DNA from 3 places in the Arcicella sp. LKC2W genome. Region 1 is predicted to be linked to each of the others. Evidence: riboswitches for the same ligand, from Rfam matches in the RefSeq annotation. Region 1 holds a riboswitch; each other region holds the start of a gene.

Region 1 (10,576 bases):
TTGCATTTACAGTAGCCGTCCCCGAAGTAGTAGGAGAGGACTTTAACGTTGCTCCTGTGTTAGAATATGTTCCGCCATTGTATAATCCCCATGCGGACGAATTTCCGAGAAAACTTCCACCAGTGTAAGTTCCACCGAAGTAAATTTTGTAAGCAGCACTTTTTGCTAAACTTGGATTGGAAAAATGGATAATACTTGTCGCAATTCTTGGTTTAAAAGTAACTAAATCTTTGCCTGAAGCATCCTCAATGTGAATAAGTGAAGATGTGGCAATTGAAGCACTTGATTTAATAAACATACTTACTTGAGTAGAAGCCGTTCCCATTGATTTAGTCATATTCGAATTTGGACCTCCAGCAATTAATACACCTCCGTTTACCAAAAAATTACCGTTAATATCTACGCTTTCATTCCCATTTACGATGGTTGTACCTCCTTTTAAAGTAAAGTTCCCATTGCTATCAATCGCATCTGAACCTGTTACAATCAAAACACCACCACTTACTGTTAATTGGCTGTTATCGTTTGATTCCGTTCCACCAGAAACTGTTCCGTAAGAAGTATTAATTCCATCATTCGAAGCGGTTAAATTGGTAACACCACCTGCAATGGTAATAATAATTGACTCCATTCCTTCATACGACTTTGTTACGTTGATAGTCCCATCATTCACTGTAATGGAAGTTCCTGATTTTAGTCCATCATCGGTTGCTGCAATATTTAGTTCACCACTATTCATGACGAATGCCCCGTCACTTTTAAAACCTTTTGCTTCACTCGTGAGTGTTGTACTATAAGTGTATTTAGCACCAGATGCAGTTATATTTGTTGTACCACCGCTAATCGTTGCAGTACCGTCAACACTAATACCTTTTGCTCCACTTCCTGAGCTATTTACGGTTATATTTCCACCCTTGATAGCCAAATTTTTATCACAATTAATGCCTGCTGGTGCTGCAATATCTAAATCAGCAGTTACATAATAGGCTGCTCCAGTGGTTGTAATTTTTATCGTTCCTGAAGTCAGCGTAAAATCTCCGCCTGTTTTTATTCCTTTAGAACCTTTCCCTGAAACCGTTAAAGTTATAGCGTCGGCAGTTCCAATTGTTGTGTAACTTTCACTTTTAATGGCATTACCTTTATCGCCTGTGGTTGTGACCGTTATTTTTCCTCCTTTTATTAAGACATAAGGCGTAATTGTGGCATCTGTGCCTTCATACGGAGCCGTTATTCCATCATCAACACTATTGACATTGATGGTTCCACCATTAATGGCTACGTAACCTTCTTCCGCCACAATACCATCACTTGAAGAAGTCACCGTAACTGTTCCTGTATTCATCAAGAAATAATCATTTGCGTGAATACCGTCTTTTAAAGAAGATTTTACTACAATATTGGCATCGTTAATTTCAATATAATCATCTGCTACAATGGCGTGTTTGCTATTTCCTGTTACATTTAAAGTACCAGTTCCCATAAAACTCAATTGTCCTTCGCTGAAAAAAGTACCTTTTTGGTCTTCGCTACTGGTAGCATAAGTTGCCCCATCAATCAAGGTATTGCTTGTTCCTGCTAAAACATTAATTGTACCCTTCTTTTTTGACTGACTATTAATGGCTGGGCCAGTGCTATTGGTCAAACTCACGCCTTTTAAAGTAATGTTATATTTATATTCACTGTAAATTTTGAAACTACCTTTTGAGGCAGTACCCGATAGTAGATATACGATTTCTTTGGTCGTATTGGTAGAAGTAACAGTAACGTCCGCACCACTTACTGCAACACTTACTCCAGAGGACTGATAAGGATTATTAATGGCAGCACTTGTTCCTGAATAGGCAATCACAACGGTATCTTTAGCAGCACTTGCCGTACCCGTAGAACCTACCGCAATGGCAAGCGTAACGGTACAACTTTGTCCGCCCAAACTCAAATTAAAAGTAGCCGTTCCTGCCGAAGTCGGCGTTCCTGCAATGGTATAAACTAAATTTCCTGCACCATTTGCTAACGTTCCTGCCGCTAAAGTTGCCGTAAGCCCTTCTACACCCGTTGAAGATGCCACCGAAACATCATAAGTTCCACCATTTCCACCTGTATAAGCCATTGTTACGGTGCCTGTGTATGCCGTTCCATTGGTACCAACGGCAGGAGCAACGGTACAAATTAAGGTAGAAATATTAGCTTTTGAAGCTACTACGGGCAATGATAACGTACAGCTTTGTCCACCTAAATCAATAGGAAAACTGGCAGTTCCAGCCGTTGCAGGTGTACCCGTAATCACAAAACTGGCAGTTCCGCTACCAGTTGCCAAAGTCCCCGCTGATAAAGTTGCCGTAAGCCCCGTTACTCCTGATGAAGCGACGGGCGTTCCTGCGGTATAAGCAACGCCATTGCCACCAGTATAAGGCACGCTGGCAATAGCAGTATAAGAAGCCCCGCTTGTAGCAGCAGCCGAAAATGTTGTACTTGAACAAGTAAGTGCAGTAATACTTCCTGTTTGAACTGCTGTTATTTCATCAGTCTTGCACGACTGGAAACTCAATATAAGGGTCAGCACGATGCTAACGACTACGAGACTTTTTTTAATCATCATCTTAATTTTAGAGAAAATGCCAAGAATAGCATGAATTAAATTTATACAGGGAAAAGAACCGATTATGTGTAATAATCTTTTGTTCTACTGAAAATGGGTATAACTTAATTACCCAAATACAACCACAATCGCCCCACTTAATAAAGGTATCTATTTCTATAAAATACACCGTTAGGATTTTACATATTGCTTCAAGATTAAATACTTGTTAAAAAATTGTTACGATAAATCTCAATTAGGCAAAAATCTACTTGGGCAATTATTAGTAGAAGATGAAAATATTAACAAACCTGACTTTAAATTTCTCATTTATCCAAAATGATAATTTATCTAACTAATCAATAATTTAAAGATAATATTTTAATAAAAAATCAACATAATAGATAAAATAACCATATATTTTACATTTTAAAGAATTTCAAAAATCATAAAACCTTCTATATTTACCTTTGCAATATCTCAAAAATACCCGTCAATCGGATAGTTGGTTTTTCTGTAAAGGGAAAATTAAAAAGGAATCGTGTGCGAATCACGAACAGTCGTGCTACTGTATTTAACCGTTTCAGTTTGAAACAAGTCAATCCCCACGTTGCCCATTGTTCCGAAAGAATGAGAAGGGCGGGAGAGATGTTATCAGTCAGGAGACTTGCCTTCTATCTCAATGATTATACGCTCACGAAAAGTGTGTAAGCCACGCATTGAACAATTTTTATTTCATTGAAACGATACCACAAGTTTGTCCGTTTGGATAACGTTGTTGGAAAAATCGTGTGCATACAACTTTAAATGACGGTTTGGGTGTCTTGAGTTTTTTTCACTTAAAAAAACAAAAAGACCATGATTACACACAATTTGGGTTATCCACGCATAGGTAACCAACGAGAATTGAAAAAAGGCTTGGAACAGTTTTGGGCAGGCAAAATTTCGGAAGAAGAATTACGTACCATTGGCAGTAAAATTCGTCAACAAAATTGGCAAACACAGGTGGATGCGGGTTTGAATTTAGTACCATCCAATGATTTTTCTTTTTATGACCATGTACTCGATACGTCGTTGATGTTAGGGGCAATTCCAGAAAGGTATCAAGTATTGGTTGACAATCAGCATAATTCTGAACTTGATGTATATTTTGCTATGGCGAGAGGTTTGCAAACCGAACAGGCGGATATTCAGGCCATGGAAATGACTAAATGGTTTGATACCAATTATCATTATATCGTTCCAGAATTCACTAAAAATCAAGACTTTAAGCGATTTTCAAATAAAGCCATTCAGAATTTTGAAGAGGCAAAATCTTTAGGAATTATTACAAAACCTGTCTTGGTTGGGCCAGTAACGTTTTTGTTATTAGGAAAAGAAAAGGAAGCAGGTTTTGAAAGGATTGATTTATTGGATAAAATTCTTCCTATTTATATTGAAATTTTACAGGAATTAGCTGCCAAAGGTGCTATTTGGGTACAGTTAGATGAACCATGCTTGACCTTAGATTTAACTGAAAATGAGATTATTGCGTTTCAGAAAGCCTACCAAACTATCAGAGAAAGTGTGCCTGCCTTAAAAATTCTCTTGGCAACCTATTTTGAGTGTTCTGGCGACAATATCAATTTGGCTACCAGCCTGCCTGTCAATTGTTTACATATTGATTTAGTCCGTTGCCCTGCTCAATTAGGTGATATTTTAACCCTGAAACATTTTGTGGATTCAGATAAATCTTTGTCGTTGGGTGTTGTGGATGGACGAAATATTTGGAAAACTGACTACAAAAAAGCCTTGAGTTTTATTCAAACGGCAAATGAGCAATTAGCTACCGATAGACTTTTGATTGCTCCTTCGTGTTCTCTTTTGCACGCTCCTTGCGACTTAGATTTGGAGAAAAACGAAACGGTTTTAACGCCAGAAATTAAAAGTTGGTTTGCTTTTGCTAAGCAAAAATTAACAGAAGTGGTTGCCTTAGGGAAAATTGCAGATTCAAAATATGACCTAAATATTTCATTAGCATTTGCTGAAAATCAAAGAGTTATTGAACATAGAAAAACTTCAGTTTTGATTCACAAACCATTTGTAAAACAACGAGTTGCGGAAATTACACCTACTGATTCGGTGCGTCAAAATCCTTTCCCTATTCGTCAGAAATTACAATTGAAAGCATTGCAATTACCTTTATTTCCAACTACAACGATTGGTTCTTTTCCGCAAACTGACGAAGTACGCAAGTTGAGAGCAGATTTGAAAAAAGGCGTAATTTCTCAAATTGAGTACGATAATTTTATTGAAAAGGAAATCGAAAAATCAATCATTTGGCAGGAAAAAATTGGCTTAGATGTGTTGGTTCACGGAGAATTTGAACGAAATGATATGGTTGAATACTTCGGAGAACAACTTTCTGGCTACGTTTTCACCCAAAATGGTTGGGTACAAAGTTATGGTAGCCGTTGTGTGAAACCGCCAATTATTTATGGTGATGTAGAACGAACGACTCCAATGACGGTTCGTTGGTCAAAATTTGCCCAGTCAAAAACCAATAAATTGATGAAAGGAATGTTGACAGGGCCAATCACTATTTTGCAATGGTCGTTTGTGAGAGATGACCAGCCACGTAGAACGACGGCTTTCCAAATTGCACTTGCCATCCGTGATGAAGTTTTGGATTTAGAAAATGCAGGAATCAAGGTTATTCAAATAGATGAACCTGCTATTCGTGAAGGCTTGCCTCTCAGAAAAGCCGATTGGGAAAATTACTTGCAATGGGCAACTGAAGCCTTCCGTTTGAGTGCCTCGAAAGTGAAAGATGTGACCCAAATCCATACGCACATGTGTTATTCTGAGTTCAACGATATTATCAAGCACATTGCCGATATGGATGCCGATGTGATAACAATAGAAACGTCTCGTTCGCAAATGGAATTGTTAGAAGCTTTTGTCAATTTCCAATATCCAAATGAAATTGGACCGGGCGTTTATGATATTCATTCGCCAAGAGTGCCAGAAGTGAACGAAATGGTAGAATTACTTGAAAAGGCATTAGTCAATATACCTGCACGAAATTTATGGGTAAATCCAGATTGTGGTTTAAAAACTCGTAAATGGGCAGAGACAGAAAAGGCTTTACAGAATATGATTTTAGCAACCCAAGAATTAAGAATAATGGCTTTGGCAGAATAAAACTTGACCGATTTTATAGCGACGAATTTTAATATAAGGTCGTTTCATTAAGCCGATTAAACATTCCGAAAGTTTAAAATTTTCGGAATGTTTTTCCAAAATGTCTTTGGATTAAAATCCGTCGCTTAAATACCTCCCTCCAAATGATAAAAATTCCCTTCAATGCCTTCTTTTGCCAATATTTCAAGGGCTTTTGCACTGCGTAATCCTGTTTGACAACAAAAAACAATGGGGTTTTGTAAAGCTAATTGAGCGATGCTTTCTAATAAATCATCCAACGGAATATTATCACCACCGATGTTATCTCGCTCAAATTCGTGCGGATTTCTTACATCTATTAATTGAAAATCTCGTGATTCATCTATCCAACTTTGTAGCGTTTCGGCATTAATATTTTGTGTTGAATCAGTTGGAAAATCGCCACAAAATTCTTGATAATCAATCAGTTTTGTAATCTCTTTATTGCTTTCAATGGCTTTGAATTTAATAATTTGAGAACGCATCGTGAGCATATCAAACAACAATAATTTACCGCTCAACACTTCGCCCGCTCCCGTAATAATTTTGATGGCTTCGGCGGCTTGCATCGTACCAATAATGCCTGCTAATGTACCAATTACGCCAATTTCGGAACAATTAGGCACGCTTCCTGCGGTGGGCGGTTCAGGATAAAGGCAACGGTAAGTTGGTCCATTTTGGTAATTAAATACCGAAATTTGTCCTTCAAATTTGAAAATTGAACCAGAAACAAAGGCTTTTTTCAAGATTACGCAAGCATCATTTACTAAATAACGGGTAGCAAAATTATCAGAGCCATCTATCACAAAATCATAGTTTTGGAAAATATCCAATACATTCGAAGAATGTAACATTACGGGATAAATTTCAATGTTTGTATCTGGATTTTGAGCTAAAAGATGGGCTTTCGCCACGACTACTTTTTGCTTATCTACGTCGGCAAGGGTATATAAAATTTGGCGTTGTAAATTAGAAATAGATACTACGTCGGCATCGACAATGCCAATATTTCCCACACCTGCCGCTACTAAATATTGCAAAATTGGGCAACCCAAACCGCCTGCCCCTATCACTAATACTCGGGCATCTATTAATTTTTGCTGACCTTCAACACCAATTTCGGGTAATATTATTTGTCGATTATAACGGTTTGTGTTCATTTCAAGTAGGACAGGTTTCAAACCTGTCAATTATTATGCTCTGGTGTCAGTTTCTCAAAACTGACACCACGTTACAAACAGGTTAAAACCTGTGTTACTATTAAAAAGCCATATCCCAATCTTTCCAAACGGGTTCATATCCTTGATTCTGAATCATTTTGGCAATTTCAGCAGGACTTCTTTCGTCACTAATTTCAAATTGTTCTAACGATTGTGGCTCAACTTTATAACCTCCAGGATTTGTTTTTGAGCCTGCACTCATCGCCGTAATCCCTAAATTTATTACATTATCTCTAAAAATTTCATTCTCTCTCGTTGAAATAGATAACTCCACTTCTTCATTAAAAATTCGATAAGCACAAATTAATTGTACCAACTCGGCATCCGACATCACTACTTTGGGTTCGAGTCCACCCGAAAAAGGGCGTAATCGAGGAAATGAAATGGAATATTTTGTTTTCCAAAATGTTTTTTCCAAATAATCGAGGTGCAAAGCCGTATAAAAACAGTCGGTTCGCCAATCTTCCAAACCTATCAAAACACCTAAACCCATTTTATGAATTTCCGCTTTCCCCAAACGTTCGGGCGTTTCTAACCGATACTGAAAATTAGATTTTTTACCCTTCGGATGATGCAATTTATAGTCTTCTTCGTGATACGTTTCTTGATAAACTAACACGGTATTTAATCCTTCGGCAATTAATTCAGTATAATCTGTTTCGTCCAAAGGCTGTACTTCCATCGAAATATGCGAAAAATACGGACGTATTAATTGAATTACTTTCTTCAAATACGGCACGCCAACGGTCTGATTTGCCTCGCCCGTTACCAATAAAACATGGTCGAAACCCATTGATTTTAATACCTCAACTTCGGCAATAACTTCTTGGTCGTTGAGGGTTTTTCGCTTGATTTTATTATCAAAACTAAAGCCACAATATGTACAAATATTTTGACATTCATTGGATAAATACAAAGGCACGTACATTTGAATCGTTTTGCCAAAGCGTTTTTGGGTAATCTGTTGGCTTTTTTGTGCCAATATTTCCAAAAATGGCATGGCAGCAGGCGAAATCAACGCCTTAAAATCCTCCAAATTACGTTTGGACGTTTGCAGAGCGTGTTGAACATCTTGGGCAGTTTTTGCCAAAATACTCTGTTTGACGCTGTCCCAAGAATGTTGCTGAAATAACGTTTGGAAAGAATTCATCGTTATAAATTTAAAAATGCCGTCAACGGACTACTCGCCACAGCGTGATTATTTAGGGGTGCTAATCTGGCTTCAAAAGCCATTCTACCTGCTTCTACTGCCATTTTGAAGGCAATTGCCATCGCAACGGGATTTTGTGCTACGGCAATTGCGGTATTTACCAACACGGCATCCGCTCCAATTTCCATTGCTTTGGCGGCATCCGAAGGCGACCCAATACCTGCATCCACAATAACAGGAACGTTACTTTGTTCGATTATTATCTCTAAAAAATCAATCGTTCGTAAGCCTTTATTACTCCCAATTGGCGAACCCAAAGGCATTACTGCCGCCACGCCTACGTCTTCCAAACGTTTGCACAAAACAGGGTCGGCGTGAATGTAAGGCAACACAACAAAACCCAATTTCACCAATTCTTCTGCCGCTTTTAGGGTTTCGATTGGGTCGGGTAAAAGGTATTTTGGGTCGGGATGAATTTCTAATTTTACCCAATTCGTTTGCATGGCTTCACGAGCCAATTGAGCGGCAAAAACGGCTTCTTTGGCATTTCTCACGCCCGAAGTATTGGGCAACCAATTGATATGGGGGTGGTTCAAATGAGTTAAAATATCATCGGCTGGATTTTGTAAATCTACCCGTTTGAGGGCAATCGTCACTAATTCCGAACCAGAGGCTAACAGACTTTCTTCCATCAAATCATTGGAACTAAATTTTCCTGTACCCGTAAAAAGTCTTGACGTAAATTCTTTATTGGCTATTTTCATTTTCAGTACGACAGGTTTCCAACCTGTCAAAAGGGTCTATTTGAGTACAACAGGTTTCTAACCTGTTCAAAAGGATTTGGTAGGACAGGTTTCCAACCTGTTCAAAAGGATTTGGTAGGACAGGTTTTCTAACCTGTTCAAAATTTGTTGGCTGACAGGTTGAAAACCTGTCCTACTTTAAAGCAGCTATCAAATTTTGCGTAACAGAAACAGGATTTTCTGCTAAATTTATTAAAGAAGAAATGGCGATTCCGTGCAAATGAGTGGCTTTTAGCATAGCTACATCGTCTAAAGTTATGCCTCCAATGCCAATAATTGGTAATGATAAATTTGCCATTTTACACTGTTCTAAAATAGCTTGATAGCCTTCTAAACCTAAAATTGGACTCAAATTTTTCTTGGTTTTTGTAAAGCGAAAAGGACCTAAACCGATATAATTTACCTTTGCTTCGTGCAGAAACTGAATATCTTCAAAAGTATTTGCAGTACCTCCAATGATAGACTTTTCGTCTAACATCGCTCTTGCTTCAATCGGTGAGCCATCGGTTTTACCCAAATGCACGCCATCCGCTTCAATTTCTAAGGCTATTTGGGCATTATCATTGATAATTAAAGTTGCTCCAAAGTTTTTACAAACTTCTTGGGTACGCAAAGCGGTTTCTTTCCAGTCGGGAAATGCCTGATTTTTTACTCGTAATTGCACCCAATCTGCTCCGCCTTCGCAAGCTAAACGGGCTTGTTCCCAATGCGAAATATGGGTTAAATCTTGAGTGATATAATGTAAGTTTGATATTTTCATTTTATTGTTTTTGAATTAAAATGATGATAGCCCAACAGACTATTATTGCTGCCTAAAAATGCTGTGATATACTTTTTGGCTTCTTCACAGGCTTTTTCTAAGGGCAAACCTTTGGCTAAATTGGCGGTAATTGCCGATGAAAGTACGCAACCAGAACCATGTTTTTCACCCTGTTTAATTCGTTTTGCGAAATACTCAAATCGTTGATTTTGATAAAATAATACGTCTTTACTTTCGTCCAAATTACCATGACCGCCTTTAAGAAAAACTGCACAATTTTCGGCTAAAATCTGGGCTTTCTGTTCCGTATTTATCGAGTCATTTACTAATAAATTCGCTTCGGGTAAATTGGGCGTTAGTACATAAATCTGTTTTAAAATCGTTTTTAAGGTAATGACATTGATTTTATCGTGAAAGTTAAAACCCGCACTGGCTTTTAAAATCGGGTCCCAAATGATGATTACCTCAGGATTCCAAGCCAATAATGCGGTGATAATTTTTGATAAATCTTCTAAACTTTTCACCAATCCAATTTTAACATATTGAATTGAATATTTCTCAAACAGTAATTTTGCTTGCTCAATAATCAACTCATTATCAACCCATTGCACCGAATCAAAACGATTTTCGTGTTGTACAGTCAAAGCCGTACAAACGCCTAAACCATATATTTGATTAGCTTCAAAAGTTTTAATATCTGCCAAGAGTCCCGCCCCGCCCGATGGGTCAAAACCTGCGATGGTGAGGGCAAAAGGTCTTTTATTCATGGTTTATTGAGGTTGGATATTCTTTATTACCTTAATTTGAACTTTCGGGAAATTAAATCTTACTTGACAGATTAGAAATCTGTCCTACCTGCCAAACCGA
Region 2 (10,576 bases), on a different contig from region 1:
TGATGTATTTAGAATGAAAGGATATTCTAATATTGAATTAGGAAAATGTCAAGATGGTATTAATAACTTAGAGAAAATGGTGAAAGCAGGTGTGAAACCTTATTTCTTAGATAACGTGTATTTTGCGAAAGGTTATCAGTGTTTAAAACAAGATTCTTTAGCGATTACGTATTACGAGAAAGCTGCTCCTTTAGATACTATCAACAACCACAATGCAACAATGTACACAATTGCTTATGGACAGAAAAAGTATGCTAAGGCTGTTGACTATTCAACTAAGTCGATGGAATGGAAAGCTAAAAAGAAACAAGCTTTGACAAGTACAGACTGGTATAACCCAGCAATGGCTCAATATTTTGTAACTGCTTACACTCCACGTGAAGATACTTTAGGAAGATACAATCAAGGTCTTAAAGCAGATTCAATGTATGCAAAAGCAATTGCTATCAATGATAAATTTGCTCCGTTCCATTTGTATCGTGCAAGAACAAATAGTTATGTTGACTTTACTGGAACGAAATGGTTAGCTGTTCCTCATTATGAGAAATTCTTAGCGGTTGTTGACATGGCAAAAGCTAATAAAGACCAATTATATGAGTCTTACAAATATTTAGCAGGTTACCATATCAGCGTTACTAAAGATTTAGTAAAAGCTCAAGAATATGTTGACAAAGCGGTAGCTATCAAAACTGATGACCCAGACGGATTGAAAGTAATGTTGAATCCAGCTTCAGCAATTCCTGCAACTCCTGTTCCAGCAGTAAAAACACCAGCTCCGAAAACTCCGAAAAAATAATTTTTTAGATTTTTCAATACACAAAGCCCTGCCTTATGGTGGGGCTTTGTTAATTTTGGGGGTATTTGTTTGTAAAATATCAATTACTTCGTCAGAATAAGGGAAACACATCAAATTATTCATCATATTAAACCAAAAAATATGTACGCATTAATCACAGGAGCAAGTAAAGGGATTGGAAAAGAAATAGCTATTGAGTTAGCGAAAAAACAATTTAACTTAATTTTGATTGCTCGTTCAGCCAGTCAATTGGAAGAAGTTGCGAATGAAATTCAAAGTAAATACTCGGTTAAAGTTCAATTTTTAGCCGCAGATTTGTCAGCACCAGATGCCGCAAGAGGCGTTTTTAAATGGGTTGAACAAAATGGTTACAAAGTTTCTGTTTTGGTAAATAATGCAGGCTACGGAGCAGCAGGCAATTTTGATAAGTTCACGATTGAACAAAATCGTGATATGATGAATCTTAACATGATTACTTTGACCGAAATGTGTCAGGTGTTTTTACCAATGTTGAAGAATCAATCTCAAGGATATATTTTGAATATTGCCAGTTCAACAGCCTATCAAGCATTGCCACAAATGGCCGTTTATGCAGCAACGAAGATTTTTGTTTTGAATTTTTCAAGAGCTTTGAAATTTGAACTAAAAGATTCTCCCGTATCGGTAACTTGTGTTTGTCCAGGAGCAACGGATACGAATTTTAACGACCGTGCAGATATTCCTGCCAAAGCCAGAGAAGCCGCAGAAAAAGTAGTGATGACTCCGCAAGAAGTAGCTAAAATTTCGGTAGATGCCATGTTTGCGAGTAAAACGGAAGTTATTCCTGGATTTATCAATAAGTTAGGAGCGTTCTTGGCTTGGCTCGCTCCGAAGTCAATTACCGAGAAAGTAGCGGCTGGAATTTATCAGTAAATTTGGGTAGAGACAAGGCATTCCGCTGTCTAAGGCAATAAAAATTATTTGTGAATGTTATTACGCTATTGAGACAAGGCACTGCCTTGTCTCTACAATAATATAATTTATACCAAATTCCCTTCATCATCGTACCGAATTTCTTCATTGGCAATCATCTCTCTAATAATTGTTTGGAATTTGGTTTGATTATTTGGTTGCATAATTTGTGTAATTAATGGCAAACTCATGGCTCCGTTTTGTAATAACTGTTTTACTTTTTGGCGAATAATATCTTCAGAAGTCCTGTCTTCAATTTCACCTTTATTTTGACGTTTTTTCTTTAAACAGTTATCACAAACGCCACATTCTTCGTCCGTAATTTCGTTGAAATATTCTAATAATAATTGCGTTCGGCAACGGTTAGCATGTTCCATATAATGTCTGACTGCTTTTGCTTTTTGTAAATCTCGCTCTTTTCGATTTTTGATTTCCAATTCCTGCAAAGGCAACTCTCGAAGGTCGAATCGGGGCGTTAAAAAAGTCAATTGTGGTTTGTCTTTTTGTTTGTCGTAAATCAAAATATCAAACTTTTCTAAGATTTGAAGCCAAGCTTCTATTTCTTTAACGGGGATTGAATACGCTTTGGCAATATTCGCTTCTGAAATATTCAAGAAAGTTCCAAAAAGTTCTCCTCCGTACATTCTGAGCAATAATTTAATAAAAGAATCGTACTTCGGATTTCTCAATTGAAAATCATACAATTGCCGATTATCCACAATTAGCATAATTTTAGAAGTATTTTTAAATCCTTCGGATAATTGTAAAAACCCTTGAATTTCAAGAATTTTCAGAGCAAAATAAGTGTCGGTGGGAGGGAGGTCAAAACGACGTTGAAATTCTACTAAATCAAAATCATAGCTGGCAAATTCTCCTGCTCCAACTGCCAACTGAAAAAGGTTTCCTAAACATTGATAAACTCGTCGGATGAGCTCAATGGGGGGATAAGCTTGTTGCACATTTTTCTCTAAACCATCAATATCCGACTGATTAAATAAGGAAACCCCATAAGCCTTTTCACTGTCACGTCCTGCCCGCCCAGCTTCCTGATAATAGGCTTCCAGAGTATCGGGCAAATCCAAATGTACAACCGTTCTCACATCAGGTTTGTCAATTCCCATACCGAAAGCATTGGTGGCAACAATCACTCGTACTTGATTTCTAATCCATGATTCTTGCCTTTTGGTGCGTTCCGTTGCGTTCAGTCCTGCATGGTAAAAAGTAGCTTGTACGTGATATTTATTCAACAAATCCGAAATCTCCTGTGTACGCCTTCGATTACGAACATACACCACCGCCGAGCCTTGTACATTCTGCAAAATCTTCATCAAACGTCTTTCTTTGTCGTCCTCTTTGAAGGCTGAATACGATAAATTGGCTCTCGCAAAACTCTGTTGAAAAGTTTGCGGATTGTTCATTTCCAAACGTTCAACAATATCCATTTTCACTTCTTCGGTTGCGGTAGCCGTTAAAGCAATCATGGGAACTGGAGCAATAAGTTTCCGAAATTCCGCAATTTTCATATAAGGCGGACGGAAATCATAACCCCATTGCGAAATACAGTGAGCCTCATCAATTGCTAAGATATTGATTTTCATCTGCTTAGCTCTTTCAATGAAAATTTTGGTCTGTAATCTTTCGGGAGAAACGTAAAGGAATTTTATATCACCATAAATACAATTGTCGAGGGCAATATCAATTTGGTTTTTGTGCATTCCCGAAAAAATACCAATGGCAGAAATTCCACGCTTTTTTAGCTGTAAAACTTGGTCTTGCATCAAGGCAATTAAGGGAGAAATCACAATACAAATACCTTCCGACATGAGAGCGGGTACTTGAAAACACAAGGATTTGCCCCCGCCCGTAGGCATGAGGGCGAGCGTATCACGACCATCAATTACCGACTGAATAATGTCAGCTTGTAATGGACGAAAATTATCGTAACCCCAATATTGTTTTAGTATTTCTTGTGCTTTCATAAAATTGATAAGTGTGTCTTATTTTGTTAATCGGATACCATTCTCGTTTATTTTCAACAATTCAGCGTAAATTTGTTACAAAGAATTGCCCATAATGTATTTCGCAAAATAAAATAAATATGAGTACAATCTCCAATAATCGTAACCAAGCCATTGATTTTTTAAGAGCCATTGCTGTATCTCTAACTCTTTTTAGACATTTTGGAATCAATTTATTTATGTACAAAATTGGCTGGGTTGGTGTGGATTTATTTTTTGTTTTGAGTGGTTTCTTGGTTTCGGGTTTGTTGTTTGGGGAATTCAAAAAGACAGGTAAAATTGATTTTATACGCTTTTTTGTGCGTCGTGGCTTAAAAATCTATCCTTTGTTTTACCTGCTTATTGTTATTTATATCATTCAAACAAAACTTGACCCCATTGCCAAAATAGATTATCATGCCATACAAGTAGAGGCTCTTTTCTACAAAAATTATGTGGGTGGCAACGCATTCTGGATTCATACATGGTCGATTGATGTAGAAGAACATTTTTATCTGTTGCTCCCGTTGCTTTTCTTAGCCTTATTGTTTTTCAATAAAGCAAGTCAAACGCCTTTTAAAGCCATTCCCTATTTGTTTTGTGCAATTGCCATCGGAAGTTTAGCACTCAGAATTCATGCAACTTTAACGATGCCTTTCTCTCACGTTACCAACGTTTCGCCTACGCATTTACGGATTGACTCGCTTTTCTTTGGTACGCTGTTGTCGTATTTCTACCATTTTCATCGTGAAAAATTAGGCAGTTTCGTTACCAATAATAAAAATCTTCTCCGCATCGCAAGTTTCATCTTGCTTTTACCTTGTGCCATTTTTTGGGATGAAAACCCACAAATGATTACTTGGGGCTTTACCTCTTTATATTTAGGTTTTGGGGGAATTCTACTATTAAGTATTTATTCTGAAATAAAATTGCCTCCATTTCTTGAAAAAATATACAAGGGTATGGCAACGATGGGTTTGTATTCGTATTCAATGTACATCATTCATTGGCCATTGATTTGGTGGTTTAAATTACCTATTGGGGAGTATTTAGATAACCATTTCCCCATTAAATTAGGGGCGTTTTTTGTCTATTTTGGATTGGTTTATCTATTGGGATGGATACTTTCTAAAACGATAGAAATTCCATTTTTGGCTTTACGAGATAAACTTTTTCCTGCCAAATCAAAATCACTTTAAGATAGCATAAATGTACCTTCTGCCAATTCTTTTTTAATGACTTTTATTCTGTCGTTTAATGTAATATGTTCAAAATCAATGCCTTCAACGCAGATGGCTTTTAGAAATACTTCTACTTCTGGTTGGTGATTGGTCTTTTTCCCTGTGCGTACATCAATGTATTTTGAGGTCGTCCAAAGTACAGCACGAACCGTTTTACAGTCGTAGTCGGTCATAACAAATTCTGTAACTAACGTATTTTCGTTATGATAAATGGCTGATGAAATTATTTTGACCCATTCACTCACTTTTGCAGACGACACATAAGCAATTTGATGGTTATAAACCACCCATGATGTTTGATTATGAATAAAATAATCGTTGTAGTCAAATTGATAAACTTCTGCTACTTGGTCTTCCCGAGCATTGAAAAAATAGTCAAAGTATTTAGCGTTATTCAAATGTTGAAGCGGGTCGCAATCTTGGAAACGAATGACCGCTTTTGAATATAATTTCTTGGGATAAGTTTTATTGGAATCTAATTGGAACATATTTTTGGAAGTGATGAGTTATAATTTATACGGTAGGACAGGTTTCCAACCTGTCAATGAAGTACATTTGAGAGATTTCCAACCTGTCAATGAAGTACATTTGAGAGATTTCCAACCTGTCAATGAAGTACATTCGACAGGTTAGAAACCTGTCCTACCTTTATCAATACAAAGTTAGTTTATAAGCGTGGTTGAAGAAGGGCAAAGTAGAATGAATTGTAAATATTCTTCAAAACCCCTAAATTAGCAAGTAAATGTAGTTCGATGGCTTAACATCGAAAACATATTCAAATACAAAACGAATGACAAGAATATTATTAGTTGAGGACGACGATAGTTTAGGGTTTGTAGTAAAAGACAATCTTGAGCAAGAAGGATACGAAATAAACCTCCAAACAACAGGAAAAGCAGGACAAAGAGCCTTTCAACAGAATCAATACGATATTTATATTCTTGATGTGATGCTTCCAGAAATGGACGGTTTTACGCTTGCAGAGTACATTCGGAGTACGGGAAGTGATGTGCCAATCATTTTTTTGACGGCAAAATCTTTGAAAGAAGACCGCATTAAAGGCTTGAAATTGGGAGCGGACGATTATTTGACAAAACCATTCAGCATTGAAGAATTGGTTTTGCGAATCGAAGCTATTTTGAAAAGAACGGGTAAAAAGAGCAATCAACAACCCATAGCAATTCATACACTCGGCAAATATACTTTCGATACCAAAAATCTAAAGCTCATTTTTGAAGAAAAAATTCAAGACCTAACGCACAGAGAATCTGACCTTTTGGAGTTTTTGGTTCAGCATAAAAATGAAACTTTGTCGAGAGATAAAATCCTTATCGCTATTTGGGGAGACGACGACTATTTCAAAGGCAGAAGTTTGGATGTTTTTATTACTCGACTTCGTAAATATATCAGCCAAGACCCAAGCGTTAAATTAACCAATGTTCACGGCGTTGGGTTTAGATTGGAGGTGTAAAATGTAGCACGGGAATCCTTCCCGTGTGATTTGCAAGTATCCGTTTAAAACACGCCTCACGGGAAAAAATCCCGTGATACCATAATATTTTTCAATTTTCCCACTACCTTTGCATCAGTTTATGGTGCTTTCTATTCGTTATCGAACGAATTTAACGCTTAATAGGGAAATCGGTAAAAGCCGATACTGTCCCCGCAACTGTAAGTTTTATAAAGTCATTACCATTCTTCAATAACCACTGGTTGTTGGTTATTGGTTATTAGTTAATTAGTTATTGGTTAATGGTATTTTTAATACTTGTGCCTAATAACCAATCACTAATAACCAATCACTAAAACTGGGAAGGTTCAGTAATGATAAAACGAGTCAGGAGACCTGCCATTAAATCATTCTTGGTTTTTGTTTACGGAAGATAAACATAATCGAGCGTTAGATTTTCTCTTTTTATTTTCTTGGTCAATTTCAGCGGTGCTTCCGTCGGTCAAGGCTTAACGAATGTTGTTATGTCTCTTGTCGTGTATTCTGTACGTTCTCGGATTTTATTTTCATTAGTGGGTTTGGTTTTACCCTTGTTTGGCTACGCCCAAGAGATTGCCAACAAGCAAATTGATGAAGTAAAAGTTACGGGTTTTGCTACCGAACACTTTATGGCGGGTTTGAAAGTGCAAAAAATAGATTCAGCCACTTTAGCCAGATTTCAATTCCAAACCTTAGCTGATTTCCTACAATTTCAATCACCAATTGCTTTTAAAAGTTACGGTTCTGGGCAACTGACGAGTATTTCCTTTCGTGGAACGTCGGCAATGCACACGGCGGTACTTTGGAATGGCTTAAATATCAATAGTCCAATGGCAGGGCAAACGGATTTTTCAACCGTTCCTGTTTTGGGTTTCGACGAGATGTCAATTCAGTACGGTTCAGCCGCCAGTTGCGTAGGTACGGATGCGGTTGGAGGAAGTATTTTATTAAGTTCCGTTCCAAAATGGAAACAAAAAGGGACAAATTTTACCATTGGCGGTCAGTATGCAAGTTTTGATAATTATAACGGACAAGCAGGTTTGAGATTTGTAAAAATTAGTAAATCTGGTTTGCAATTTTCTGGAAAAACATTGTTGTACGGAAGTCAATTTAACAACCATTTTAACGCAACCGAAAGAACCGACAATACAGGGAGAACTTACCCAATTGAACCTTCTGAAACTGCCCAAAAAGGATTTATCCAAGATTTATATTTGAAGAAAAAGAATGGAAATACGCTTTCTTTGAATATTTGGTTGACCGATAATAAATTAGCCATTCAGCCCGATGTAATTGCTTTTCGGGAAATTACGCAAAGTAAAGCCTACCGTGTTTTATCAGCTTATCAATTTGGCAATACCAATGTAAAAGCAGGTTTTATTAAAGATATTTTAGATTACGGAACGGGTGATTTTCTAAATCCAAGTCATTCAGAAACAGATAGATACATTGCTCGTGCCGAACACGAATTTTCAATAAAAAAGAAAGATTCCTTCCAACAAACTTCTTTGAGAATTGGGGGTGAATTTGTGCATTACGTCGCCAAAGTAGATGGTTATGGTGGTGGCTCAATCACCGAAAGCCGACAAGATGTTTTTGCATTGTTACGCCAACAATTTACTCAAAAATTAACCGCTTCACTAAATCTACGTCAGGCATTTTCAACTCGTTATGTTGCTCCCTTTACGCCATCTTTTGGTTTAGAATATGCGGTGATTTCAAACGAAAAAACACAAATTAAATTAACAGGAAATATTGCCAAAAGTTACCGTTTACCAACGCTTAATGAACGTTATTGGAAAGTATTAGGCAATATCAATATTCAGCCTGAAAGCGGATTGAACAAGGAAGTTGGAGCAAATTGGAAACAAGTTGTTTCTGCCAATCTCAATGCTTCATTAGGCGTAAATGTCTATCATAATTTGATTGATAATTGGACGTACTGGAATCCAGATAAAGGCTATCGAGTAGAGAATTTACAGCAAGTTTTAAGTCAAGGTTTTGAGATTACGGGTAGCATTAAGTATTTGAAGGATAGGATATTAGGGGGCGTTTTAGCTACTTATGCTTATACCGATGCGTCTCAGCAAAAAGTCTATGATGTTTATGCCGTTGATATTATTGGCAAACAATTAATTTACGTTCCCCTACATACACTCACGGGAACGGCTTATGTGGGCAAGGGCGATTGGTCATTGAATGTTCAAGGGCTTTATAACTCTGAACGTTTTATTACCTTCGACCATTCAGGGCGACCATTTCCGTCGTATTTTATTGTAAATAGTACCGTTTCGGGCAAAATTCATTTCGGCAAAATTCAAAGTAATCTTATTTTTCAGGTCAATAATTTGACAGATACCGTTTATCCAAGCGTTAGAAAAAATGCGATGCCTGGGCGTAGTTTTTCTTTGGGTTTGGTGTTTTCGGGGAATGTTTTTAATCATTAAAATTCAATAATTTTTTATCCATATAAATCAAAACAATAATGCAGTTTAATTCTATTTATGTTCGTTCATTGGCAGTAGTTTCTTTATTTTTAGGGCTAAATGCTTGTAATTCAACTTCCGAACCAGAGCCTTCTCAACCTTACGATACTGGCGTTTTTGTACTAAATGGGGGAAACTTCTTCGATAATAATGGTACAATCTCTTTATATAATCCTACAACCAAAACGATTTCTTATGATGTTTTTCAGAAAGAAAATACTCGTGCTTTATCAGGTGGTGTTGCAGGTTATACAGAGGTAGATGGTAAGGGTTTGATTTTGGTAGATAACTCTACCAATGGAAGTGATGCTGTGGAAATTGTATCAGCAAGAACATTCAAATCTGTGGCAACAATTAAGGATTTAGAAAATCCAAGAAGTGTAATTAAAGCAAGCACCAATAAGGCTTATGTAGTTTGTTGGGATGTTCTTAATCCAGATTATTCATATAAGTTAGGTTATGTAGCAGTAATTGACCTTACAACGAATAAAATTACGAAGAAAATCCCTGTTCAAAACGGTGCAGAAGGTATCGTGATTGTGGGTAATGAAGCATTTATCGGTAATACTTCTTATTCAGGAATTAAAACAATTACGGTGATTGATATTAGCAAAGATGAGGTTTCTGGAACGGTTGCATCAGCAGGAGCAGCATCAAATTTGATAGTTGATGCGAATAATAAAATTTGGTGTACAATTGGAAAAGAAATTGTACGTATCAATCCTACTTCTAAAGTGGTAGAAACACGCCTGACTGCTGGTACAAGTACAACAAAAAGCCCACGAAACTTGACTTTGAATGCTAATAAAACAGCAATTTTCTTTGAATATTCTTTTTCAGATTCGTCTGATGGATATAAGCAAAAAGGAGATATTTTTAGTTTTAACATTAGTGATGCCACTATTTCAACGAGTACATCATTAATTAAACGTGCTTTCACAGGATTTGGGTTTGATGCTAAAAACGGAATTATTTATGGTGGAATTACACCATCTTATAAGCAAGCAGGTTATGTAATTAGATACCAAACTAATGGAACATTAATTGACTCTGTAAAAGCAGAAATTGCTCCTAATGGCTTCTTATTCAAATAGATATAGATAAGTGTGGGCGTAGGCGGTGCGACTACGTATTATTAGGTCAGACGATGGTCGGACAGACAACCAATTATACTTAGTGGTCTGACTACCGTCTGACCAACTTGGTCTGAATTATACTTAGTGGTCTGACTACCGTCTGACCAACTTGGTCTGAATTATACTTAGTGGTCTGACTACTGTCTGACCAACTCGGTCTGACTACAAATAAATTTTGCCACAAAGCAAAGTATAAATTAAAACAACCATGAAACAGACATTAAATCCTCGTTTTTTAACCTTGCTTTGCTTCATTTTAGCAATCGCTTTATTACGAATTGCAAACTCAACAGGGTTGACTCCTTTTGCTCATTATTCGCCAATTGGTGCTTTGGGATTATTTGGAGGAGCGTATTTTTCAAGTCGTTGGAAAGCTTTTGCCTTGCCGATTCTCACACTTTTAGTGAGTGATTTGGTGATAAACAAAGTCATTTATCAAGGAAAATATGGCGTGATGTATGAAGGTTGGTATTGGATTTA
Region 3 (10,576 bases), on a different contig from region 1:
CAATATTATTTAGAAATATTCTAAATAATATTGCCATCGGAAATAAATACAACGTATAATGATGAGTGAGTTTTTGATAATTAGAAGAAAAAATCATTTGAAATGATAATATTTTGAAAGCTATTTTTGATTCTGCAATACCATAAATAAGAGACAGCCTTGTGGTAAAAACATGACCTCACTCAATCTACCACAAAGTAATTCTGAAGATTAATGAATCAACTTCTAAAATGAATCTTATCCATCGAATTGTCTTTTTCAAGTCTTATCCTAAAAACCTCTCCGTATGCTATTGATAGCTTAAAAATATTGTTAAGGGGAATATTTAAAATGTGACTAAAAATATTTCTAATCACCCCTGCATGAGTAATAATTAAAACTTTTTGATGAGGTTTAATTCGTAAACTTTCTATAAAACTACTAATTCTTGCGTGCATATTCACCAAACTTTCACCTTCTGGCGGGGCAACATTTACAAAATCTATCATCCAAGGGTTTAATTCTGAAAACGGGATTTCGTTCCAAGACTTTCCTTCCCAAGTTCCAAAATTCAGCTCCATTAGTGCATCATCAAACTGCACATGACGAGAGCAAAGTTCAGCAGCTAATAATTTGCATCTGAGCAATGGGCTTGAATATACTCCATCGAAATCCGTGGGTAGTTTTGCTTTTAAAAGAGCAACATCTTCTAAAAAAGTATCTGCCAATGGAGGATTGCTTTGCCCATAACATACTGATTTTCCTAATTCCACTTCCGTGTGCCTAATTATATATATTTCCATATAGCCAGATATGTTAATAAAACGATGATTTCACCAAATTGCTCAGTTGCTCCAAGACAATCGCCAGTATAACCTCCCAACCATTTTTTGAAATACCTATTTGAATACCAATAAAGCAATAATAGAGGTAAAGCTACCATTAAAAATAGCGGATAAATAAGCCCTAAAGTAGCTAACGGCATTAAACCAAATAGATATGCCCCTGTTATTTCTACGGAAGTATGCCCTTTGGCTATGGGTTTGGCTTTGGAGGTTTCGTCTTCACGAGCATATTCGCTATTAAAAACAATATTTATCGCTGTAAGGCGTGCCAAAGCATGATACGAGACAAATATAAGTAGTAATGTAATGTATTCTGTACTCGCTATTTTTACTAATAATTTGCTCAAAACCAATATCTTTAAAACCATAAGTAAACCGATAGCAATACCTCCGTAGGCTCCTATTCGGCTATCCTTCATTATTTCAAGAATTTTGGTTTTTGTCCAGCCACCGCCAAAGCCATCAAAAACATCAGCAAAACCGTCTTCATGAAACGCCCCCGTACACAAGATACCTGCTACAAGCGAAAGCACTACGGCAATTTCTATATCAAAAAGTAATGAAAAGAAAGCATAAATCACAAATGAGACTCCGCCAACAATCCAACCAATTAATGGGAAATAGCGTGTCGCTTTATTGATATACTCAGGAGAATGGTCGGTACTGGACGGACAAGGTATGCGTGTATAAAACATCAATGCCGTGAAAAAAATCCGTAATTCGTTTTTCATAATTTCAATCTTTATTGCTTATGCCTGCCGACTCAAAACTGGACATTTGGTTTAGAAAATTAACTGCTGATTCTATTATCGGGTAGGCAACTGCACAGCCTGTCCCTTCTCCCAACCTCATATTAAGCTGCAAAAGTGGCTCAGCTTGCATAAATGCTAACATTTTTTTATGTCCCTGCTCTTCTGACTGATGGCAAAAAATAGCATTTTTAATAATTTCTGTATTGATTTTAAAAGCTACTAAAAAAGCCGAACTTGCGATGAAACCATCTACTAAAATCAGCATATTCTTCTCAAAAGCGGCCAATATTGCCCCAACCATTTGGGCTATTTCAAAGCCCCCAAATGTTTGTAATATCTCGATTGGGTTCGTGATAGTACCATGAAGGTTGGCGGCTATTTTGAGTAGAGATATTTTATTTTCTAACTGTAAATCATTTATTCCAGTGCCACGGCCTACACAGTTTTCGATCGGGATTGTACAACAATAACTCATCAGCATAGCTGCGGCTGAAGTATTGGCAATACCCATCTCACCAAAACCAATTACATTGCAGCCTGTTTGGGCAACTACGTTCACGATTTTTTTCCCTTTTTGCAAACAGTCCTCCAGTTGTGAGGGAGTCATGGCTTTTTCTCGCAAAAAGCTCCGTGTTCCTCTGGCTACTTTGGCATTAATTAAATTAGGGTTCGATTCAAAATGATAATTTACGCCTGCATCCACAATTTTTAGAGTAATACTATTTTGCTTGGAAAATACATTTATTGCGGCACCACCTTGCAGAAAATTCAGTACCATTTGATAAGTAACCTCTTGAGGATAAGCACTTAGTCCGTCGTTTGCTACACCGTGGTCACCTGCAAAAACTACAATTGTAGGGTTCTTTAAAACTGGATTTAAACTATTCTGAATAGAGCCAACTTGAAAGGCGATTTTCTCTAAAACGCCCAATGCACCCAATGGCTTGGTTTTAAAATCAATTTTGCGTTGTAGTATTTCTTGTATTGATGTCATATTTTTTCTTTTTTAAAGCCATAAGCACAATGCCGACAACCATTTTTGCAACAAAAACCCCTACTTAAGTGGTATAATTCTGTAAATACCCAAAAGCGGTTTTCTAAATAATAGTGTAAATTTTCAATCATGGGTATCCCAGTTGATGGGAATTGGGTCTCTGTGGCTTGTCTCAGCAATTTTTCGAGTGAATAGGTACAAGAACTGCAAATATTTGTGAAATAGGTTTTCTTTAAATATTCTTCAAGCGACTTCGTTTTCGGATTAGTAACACCCAAATCAACTGAATCACATCGGTTACAATTATTTTTTTCCATTGTTTTAATTTTCTTTCAAGTCTTCAACCAAAACTCTTGAATAATTCATATACAAACAGCCATTCTATCCTGAAAACTGTCGGCTGAAACTGAGCTTCCTTTACTACCCTTTACTCAAGTAGAGATACTCAGGAAAGTATTCTAAGGAATTACGTCCACCAATTTCTATACCGAGGTTTCCAATTTTTTTCCAAGATTTCTTGACCAATAACCGTAATTACCTTATCAGTTTGACTTTGTTTGGTGGGTACTTTAATGCCATTAACTACCACTTCGTCGAGTGATTGGGAATCGGAAACCAAAATAGATTTCTGAGCAAAAAGCGTTTGCGTAGCGAATAATAAGGCTACAAAAGTGATTTGTGTAATGTTTTTTAACATTTAGTAATTTGTGTTGCAGGAAATAGACGGTCAAAGGAGGTATTACACCATTTATTATTCTTAAAACTCAAAATATATTTCTACGGGAAAGGATAATCGAACGCTCAATTTTGTTCATCCACCGTAAACAAAAACCAAGAATGATTCAATGGCAGGTCTCCTGACTCGTTTTATCCTTACCGAACCTTCCCGATTTCAATTATCAGTTACCAGAATTAACTCTGCTTACTGTCAACTTTTCCCAGTGGTTATTGAAGAATGGTAATGACTTTATAAAACTTACAGTTGCGGGGACAGTATCGGCTTTGACCGATTTCCCTATTAAGCATTAGATTTGACGAATTTCAAACGTAAAGCACCATAAACTGAGCCAAAGGTAGGAGTTTTTTTTAGATTTAGGTCTTGGGTAACACATTTGAATTATTGAAATACATCAAAAGTGTGTAAGAAACTATATTTTAGATTCTTGAACCAAGACTAATGCTTTAATCAAGAGTCACGGCTTTTGAAATATAAATAAGGTGGATTAATAGCAAACCCGAATCAATGAATCAACAGCGGATTCAATGCTTATGGTAAGAAACCCTTCATTGATATTCCTACGATACAAATTTCCGTCTTTACAATTATTTTACTTTGGAAGTATAAAAAAAATACCGAACCTTACATTATTATTGCCTGTGCGGTAGTAGGCTATGTACTAAAAAATTATTTATTATGACAAGAAATCAATTTTTGGCAAATACTGCCATCATCACAGGGGCAAGTTTGCTGAAAGGAAACGACGTTTTTAGTGCGACACTCAATGAAAGTGGTTTGGATAAATTAACCGATGAAACTGGAAAATTTGTGCTGGGTGCATTGCCCTATTCTGAATCATTTTTAGAACCTTTTATGCCTGCTGATGTGCTAAAATTGCACTACACGGCTCATCACGGGGGAGCGGTAAATACTGCCAACAAAGCCACTGGGTTAATTAATAAGGCTTTGGAAAGTGGTAATTTTGAAGGGGTAGATTATTGGACAAAAAAACTGTCGTTACACCTATCAAGCCATGTTCTGCATACTATTTTTTGGACAAATATTACCAATAAAAAATCTGAACCAAAGGGTGAATTATTGAAGCGAATAGAGAAAGATTTTGGTTCTTTTGATAAAATGAAAGTACAATTGGCTCATCATTCTAAAAATGTGGATGGCAACGGTTGGGGACTTTTAGGCTTTCATCCACAAAGTAATCGTTTGATGATTTTGGAGGTTGAGAATCATGAAAAATTAACCGTTTGGGGCATTGTTCCTTTGATGGTCGTGGATGTTTGGGAACACGCTTATTATCTGAAATACAAAAATAAACGGGCTGATTTTGTAGATGAACTTTTCAACTATATGAATTGGGACAATGCCGCTCAAAGACTTGACATTGCCTTGAAAATGACAAGATAAAATGATGGAGAAATCTTGAAATATCCTGTTGAGCATTGCGTTTAAAATGGTTCTTCGTCAATTTCTGTATTTTAAATTATAGAAGGTTTCTCAAAATTGACGAAGAACCTGATTAATCTGCATTTCTTATGTTGGTTGTGATTCAGTCGAATCATTAAATTGGTTGACTCTGATTTACCACTAATCAACATTAATCCAAACCCCTAATTTCCGATTCAAGTGTTCCATAAAAATGAAGTGATAAAACAAACATTAAACCTCAATAACGATGCGTGTTTGGGTGAAACGTCTGCCAACTATGCCAAAATTCTTGATAGGCATTTACTTTTTTAAGAGAAATTTTTAAATCTGTATTTGTTCCTTTCAAGTCAAAACGTTGCTTTTGACTTATTAATGAGTCATTTTTAAGGCTAAATTTCATTTGCTCATCGGGTCTTTCAAAGGCAAAAAAACTTTTATTATCATTTGCTAAAACCACGACTAAAGGTTTTTGAGAAAGTTGAATATTGACGACTTTTTCTTTTTTCAAGCGATTCCAGTCAATAGCGATACTTTCTTTCCCAATTTCGATTCCTACCACCCACGATTTCCGTTTCCATGAAAGTGAATCTGTTCCTGTCAATTCTTTTTTCGATTTTCCAGACTCATATTTAGCTGTACTGTCATAATTGTCCTTGAATTTTGAATCTGGTTGCATGATTTTGGAATCGGGATAAAGTTTCAACCATGTAGCCAAAGACGTTTGCTGAGCTTCTAATTCGGGTAAATGTGTGCCTTTCAACTCGCCTGTAATGGCTTCTCCATTGGCTTGTCTCCACCAAGATTTGGTAGTTTCATCTTCAAACATGGCGTTGAAATGGTCCATTCCTACCAATCTAAATTTTTCTGATTTACCATTTACCAAAGGCTCAAAAACTCGTCCTGTTCGGCAAACGGTACAATAAGTAACCATAATCGGTTTTCCGCCCAAAGTATCTCGAACTTGGTGATGATACCCAATTAAAGAAATCGGGTAGGCTTTTGCTTCTCCATTGATGTTTACGCCTAAAATCAATCTGTCCTTCGGAATTTTATTTTGTTTTGCCTCCAACATTTGAAGATTGGAGGGTTGATAAAACATGGAATCGGCTGCCATTTGAAAATTGAAAGCATAACAAACTCCTATCACTACTAATAATGCCAAAATGGGAAGCCATTTTTTAGAACGATACGCTTGTAAAATGCCCAACAGCATTAAAAAGCCAAAGGTAAATCTGAAAATCCAACGATAGGTATATAAAAAATAGGCTAAATCAATGCTTCTGATTTGTTGAGAACCCGGCATTGGCATGATGAAATAAACATTGAGTATTTCAAAAATGATGAGTCCGATAATACCGAGATAAAAAAGCTGTTTCATAGATGATTATTTAGGGTTTGAATTGGCATATCCTGTTTTTTCGGCTATATTCTTAGCTCTTTCTTGATACATTTCGGGTGCATTGGGAGCAAAAGTCCCTAAGCCATCTACGTAGCGATTAAACATACAAAAAGCCGCCGCAATCAATACCGTATCGTGGATTTCAATATCGCTCGCTCCTTCTTTTTTTGCCTTTTCGATTTGGTCTTTATTGACAAATTTTCCGCCTTGTTGCACATTTTTGGCAATGCTTAAAAGCGATTTCATTTTATCAGAAATAGGAGCATTCTGATAATCAGCTTTTACTTTTTGTACTAAATTTTCATCTTCCGTAGCATAATATTGAGCTACTGCTCCATGAATATTTTGGCAGAAAAAACAATCATTTAAGGCTGAAACGAAGGTAGCAATTAGTTCTCTTTCACCCTTGGTCAATCCTTCATCTGAACGGAGTAAAGTTTCGGCTAAAATATTGAGAGGATGAGCGGTAGTAGGTCTAAAAGCCATTAATCCTCTTATCCCGGGAAGGTCATTTTCAAGATTTATATGTGCCATTATGATTACAGTTTTGGAGGAATGTAACCTAACGTTCCCATGCGTTCGCCCATCATTGCATACGTATCAGCATCCGTAGGCGTGAGCGTTGCAAGTCCGTCCACATAGCGATTGAACATACAAAACGTAGCGGCAATCAAAACGGTATCGTGAATATCTCTGTCAGTTGCTCCAAATGAACGAGCCAAAGCAACATTCTCTTCGCTAACCGTTCGGGCATCTTTTTGAACATTTCCTGCAATGGTCAAAAGAGCTTTTAATTTGTCTGAAATCGGAGAGTTTTGATAATCATCTAAGACTAAATCAACCGTTTGGGCTTCGTCTTTGTACAAATATCGGGCGGCGGCAGCGTGGCTACTTGTGCAAAATGTACAATCATTTCGAGATGAAACATAAGTAGCAATTAATTCTCTTTCTGCCTGACTTAGTGGAGAGTCTTCTCTCAATAAAATTTGAGCTAATTCGTATAAAGGTTTGCCTGTATCTGGTCGATACATGACCAAACTACGAATTCCGGGAACGTCTTGTGCTAAGTTGATGTGTGCCATGAAATAGTTATTGATTATTTGTAACTGGGTGATTTTAGGGCATTTAGTGTTAAGGCTTTTCGACATCACGACTAAAATATGCCGTTATCAAGGCAATTAAAAACACTAAAGAAAACGATAATAAAGCATTGCTGAACCCTCCAAAAAAAGCAACCATTGAACCCACAAAAAATACGGCAGTTGCGGTAAAAAATCTGCCAAAATTAAAGCAAAACCCAGAAGCGGTTGCTCGGATAATAGTTGGAAATAAATCAGGAATATAACTGGATAATGCTCCTTGACTTATTCCAAAAAACAAGGACAAAAAGGCGATTTCTAAGTAAATAATTTTAGTAAAATATTGATTACTTAAAAAGAGTATGAAACAAGCGAAAATACAACCTAAAAAAGTAAATATCAACACTTTACGACTACCGAAATATTTAATCAAAAAGCCTGAAAGTATTCCACCGATTATTCCCCCCGAACCCAATAGCATCATACTAATACCACGTTCTTTCTGTCCGTTTTGCCCTGCGAGTAATAGCGTTTGTACCCATGTTGGAATCCACGAAAAAATACCCCAAAGTCCGATGAGAACCGAACCAAAAATAAGCGAACCCATAATGAGATTTTTGCGATAAATAGGCTCAAAAATGGTTAAATAAGATATTTTTTTTGATTTTTCTAAATCATTCCATTGGTTAGATTCGGGTAAAATAAAAAACATTAAGATTGAGATGCTTATCGGGATTAATCCTAACCAAAAAGATTCACGCCAATTAGAAAAAAAGACCGTTAATCCGCCTGTGGTAACGATACCGATTGGAAATGCCACAGCTAAAATACCAAGAGCAATTGGACGAGTTTTTTCTGCCCAAATCTCTGAAATATAAACCGTTGCGATTAATAAAACGCCACCAACGCCCATTCCTGTGAGGAAGCGATAACCCATTAAAACATACCAATTTGAGACAAAAACCGTTAATAAAGTTGTAATGCCGTACAATAAAGTAACAAAAATTAAGACTTTCTTCCGACCAATTTTATCGCTGATGATACCAAAAAGTAAGCCTCCGAACATCCAACCATAAATAAAAACAGCACTGATATATGCCCCAACTTCGCCTAAACGAGCTTCTGAAACATTGCCACCCAATAACTCAGGAATGGCAACGGGCAAAGTAGCCGACATCAACGTTGAAACCGTTCCTCCGAAAAGGTAGCTAATCATGCAAAGTGCAAAGGCAACGTAATTATTTTTGTGATTATCAGTCATATTTTGTCGAATAATGGCAATGAAGCGTTTAATTATCTCAAGGCTAAAGTTTTGGTAGGCGTAACGCAAGTAGGAACACCATTATCACGAGTTTTGAAGTTGAGTTTTTTCAATTTTACCAATTCTATTTTTGAATTACCTTCTTTAATTTTCAAGAATTGATTAGGCTTAATATTTCTAAAAATCTGTGTTTTATTGCTTTTCGACCATGTAATGGCTATTTCATCAATCATGGTAGCCTGCCCAATTCCAATTTCTCTTCGTAGTGGTGATGAACCAAAACTTCCGCCAGAGTTAAGTTCTCTATAAACGGCTCTTTGTTTACCGTTTTCTCTAAAAGTAACTTTAATTTTTGTGCCAAATCCAGAGCGATTTCCTTCGGTTGCTTCCAATTTTAATTTTATCCAACGATTATCATTTTGTCCTGGGTTCAAATACAAGGAATTAGTGTAAGTATCGCCTGTGTATGCTCCGCCAACTTCAATAAAAATATCTTGGTCGCCATCATTATCTAAATCAGAAAAGGCAACGCCATGCCCTTTTTGAAGATTACCAACTCGCCCTGCTACGGTTACATCAGCAAACTTTTTGCCGTCCATATTCTTAAATAATTTATTGGGAACTAAAGACGAAAAATTGGGATTTCCAGTACCAAGATACATATCCAAATATCCATCATTATCAATATCTCCAAAGTTTGAACCCATCGCAAAAACAGTTCGGTCTAAGCCCATTTCTACCGAAACATCTTTAAAAGTTCCGTCATGATTATTATGATAGAGGTACATTTTACTTGCCTCGCTATTCATTTTCATGACATCTTTTAGAGCAGAAGAGGCAATACTTTGAGCAAAGTCGTACCCACTCACAAAAATATCTTGCCAACCGTCGTTGTCATAATCAAAAAACCAAGTAGGGAAAGTAGAAACAGCCATATTTTGTACCCCCGATTTATTACTTACGTCCTCAAATGCCAATTTCCCATTCACTACTCCCTTATTTTGGAACAATAATTTATAGCCACTCATCGTAGAAATGTAAATATCCTGAAGTCCGTCATTATTATAGTCTGCCGAAGTAACCCCTTTGATAAAGGCGTTTATATTTACGCCTGCTTCCGTAGCCACATTTGTGAAAGTGCCTTTTTTACTCCCTAAGTACAATTCACAGCCATGCAATTCTCCTTGAATATTTCTCGTATCTGTTTCATTTCCAATGAATAAATCCAACCATCCATCATTATTAAAGTCTCTCCAAACCCCTGCTTGAGTTGGATGTCGAGAAAATAAACCACTCTGAATAGTCACATCGGTAAAAGTATTGTCGCCATTATTTCTGAGTAAAGAATTGGGCTGTTGACCAAAAGGGTCAGATATCCATGCCCCACGCATCACGAAAATATCTACCAAGCCATCATTGTTATAATCAGCTTGAATCATATTTAAACCACCTCTAAACTTATCTAAACCTGTTTTTTTAGAAATATCCGAGAATGTTCCGTCGGTATTGTTTTTGTAAAAGTGCATTGTACCTTTTAATAACCATTCAGAAATGACAATATCATCATAGCCATCATTATCAAAATCTTCCACAATGACACCTCCCGCTAAATTGCGATTATTAAGCCCTAAATTGGGAGCTACATCATCAAAAGGCTTTATAGATACACCAGAATCATCTTTATCTAAATTTGGAATCAAGAATTTCTTGGGAACACCGTTTGGATATTCCCCCACAGTCATATAAGCAATATTTAACATCCATTGAGCTTCATGATTTTCGGGAGACAACTCTAAAATCGTTTTATATACTTCTATTGCTCTACGAGCCCCTGTTTGCAATTTATGAATACCAGAATCTTTGATAGGTAAAATACACGACTCAGAGGTATGATTATTGACACAGTTTTGGCGTTCTCCTAAACGAACATTGGCGATTGCTAAACCCGAAAGTAATTTTTGGATATATGGGGCATCACTCGAAACTTTATTTGCCTCAAAAACGGCTTGTTCAAAAATATCAACAGCCTTTTGTTCTTTCCCTTGATTCAGAAGAGAATTCCCTAAAAAGAATTGAACCTTAGCGGTTTGGCTGGCATTATGATAC

Evidence for each region. Region 1 has a riboswitch for cobalamin ahead of metE (5-methyltetrahydropteroyltriglutamate--homocysteine S-methyltransferase). Riboswitches for the same ligand answer to the same signal wherever they lie in the genome.
Region 2: another riboswitch for cobalamin. It lies ahead of VB796_RS04950 (TonB-dependent receptor plug domain-containing protein); the one in region 1 lies ahead of metE (5-methyltetrahydropteroyltriglutamate--homocysteine S-methyltransferase).
Region 3: another riboswitch for cobalamin. It lies ahead of VB796_RS22490 (hypothetical protein); the one in region 1 lies ahead of metE (5-methyltetrahydropteroyltriglutamate--homocysteine S-methyltransferase).

The regions. Positions count from the first base shown of each region.
Region 1 is NZ_JAYGIN010000021.1:61,248-71,823, reverse strand. It holds gene VB796_RS17310 (carbohydrate-binding domain-containing protein) at 1-2,596, opposite strand, end outside; cobalamin riboswitch at 3,065-3,265, shown strand; gene metE (5-methyltetrahydropteroyltriglutamate--homocysteine S-methyltransferase) at 3,434-5,758, shown strand; gene moeB (molybdopterin-synthase adenylyltransferase MoeB) at 5,884-6,936, opposite strand; gene thiH (2-iminoacetate synthase ThiH) at 7,037-8,146, opposite strand; gene VB796_RS17290 (thiazole synthase) at 8,149-8,910, opposite strand; gene VB796_RS17285 (thiamine phosphate synthase) at 9,083-9,709, opposite strand; gene VB796_RS17280 (hydroxymethylpyrimidine/phosphomethylpyrimidine kinase) at 9,706-10,476, opposite strand; gene VB796_RS17275 (thiamine phosphate synthase) at 10,529-10,576, opposite strand, start outside.
Region 2 is NZ_JAYGIN010000004.1:311,153-321,728, forward strand. It holds gene VB796_RS04915 (tetratricopeptide repeat protein) at 1-796, shown strand, start outside; gene VB796_RS04920 (SDR family oxidoreductase) at 938-1,708, shown strand; gene VB796_RS04925 (ATP-dependent DNA helicase RecQ) at 1,816-3,726, opposite strand; gene VB796_RS04930 (acyltransferase) at 3,846-4,943, shown strand; gene VB796_RS04935 (acyl-CoA thioesterase) at 4,940-5,473, opposite strand; gene VB796_RS04940 (hypothetical protein) at 5,487-5,618, shown strand; gene VB796_RS04945 (response regulator transcription factor) at 5,776-6,456, shown strand; cobalamin riboswitch at 6,562-6,854, shown strand; gene VB796_RS04950 (TonB-dependent receptor plug domain-containing protein) at 6,960-8,921, shown strand; gene VB796_RS04955 (YncE family protein) at 8,960-10,054, shown strand; gene VB796_RS04960 (DUF6580 family putative transport protein) at 10,305-10,576, shown strand, end outside.
Region 3 is NZ_JAYGIN010000038.1:4,437-15,012, reverse strand. It holds gene cobC (alpha-ribazole phosphatase) at 219-782, opposite strand; gene VB796_RS22505 (adenosylcobinamide-GDP ribazoletransferase) at 767-1,555, opposite strand; gene cobT (nicotinate-nucleotide--dimethylbenzimidazole phosphoribosyltransferase) at 1,560-2,570, opposite strand; gene VB796_RS22495 (DUF5522 domain-containing protein) at 2,567-2,701, opposite strand; gene VB796_RS22490 (hypothetical protein) at 3,037-3,267, opposite strand; cobalamin riboswitch at 3,400-3,645, opposite strand; gene VB796_RS22485 (superoxide dismutase) at 3,985-4,710, shown strand; gene VB796_RS22480 (DUF3179 domain-containing (seleno)protein) at 4,970-6,109, opposite strand; gene VB796_RS22475 (peroxidase-related enzyme) at 6,116-6,664, opposite strand; gene VB796_RS22470 (peroxidase-related enzyme) at 6,670-7,212, opposite strand; gene VB796_RS22465 (MFS transporter) at 7,262-8,470, opposite strand; gene VB796_RS22460 (CRTAC1 family protein) at 8,503-10,576, opposite strand, start outside.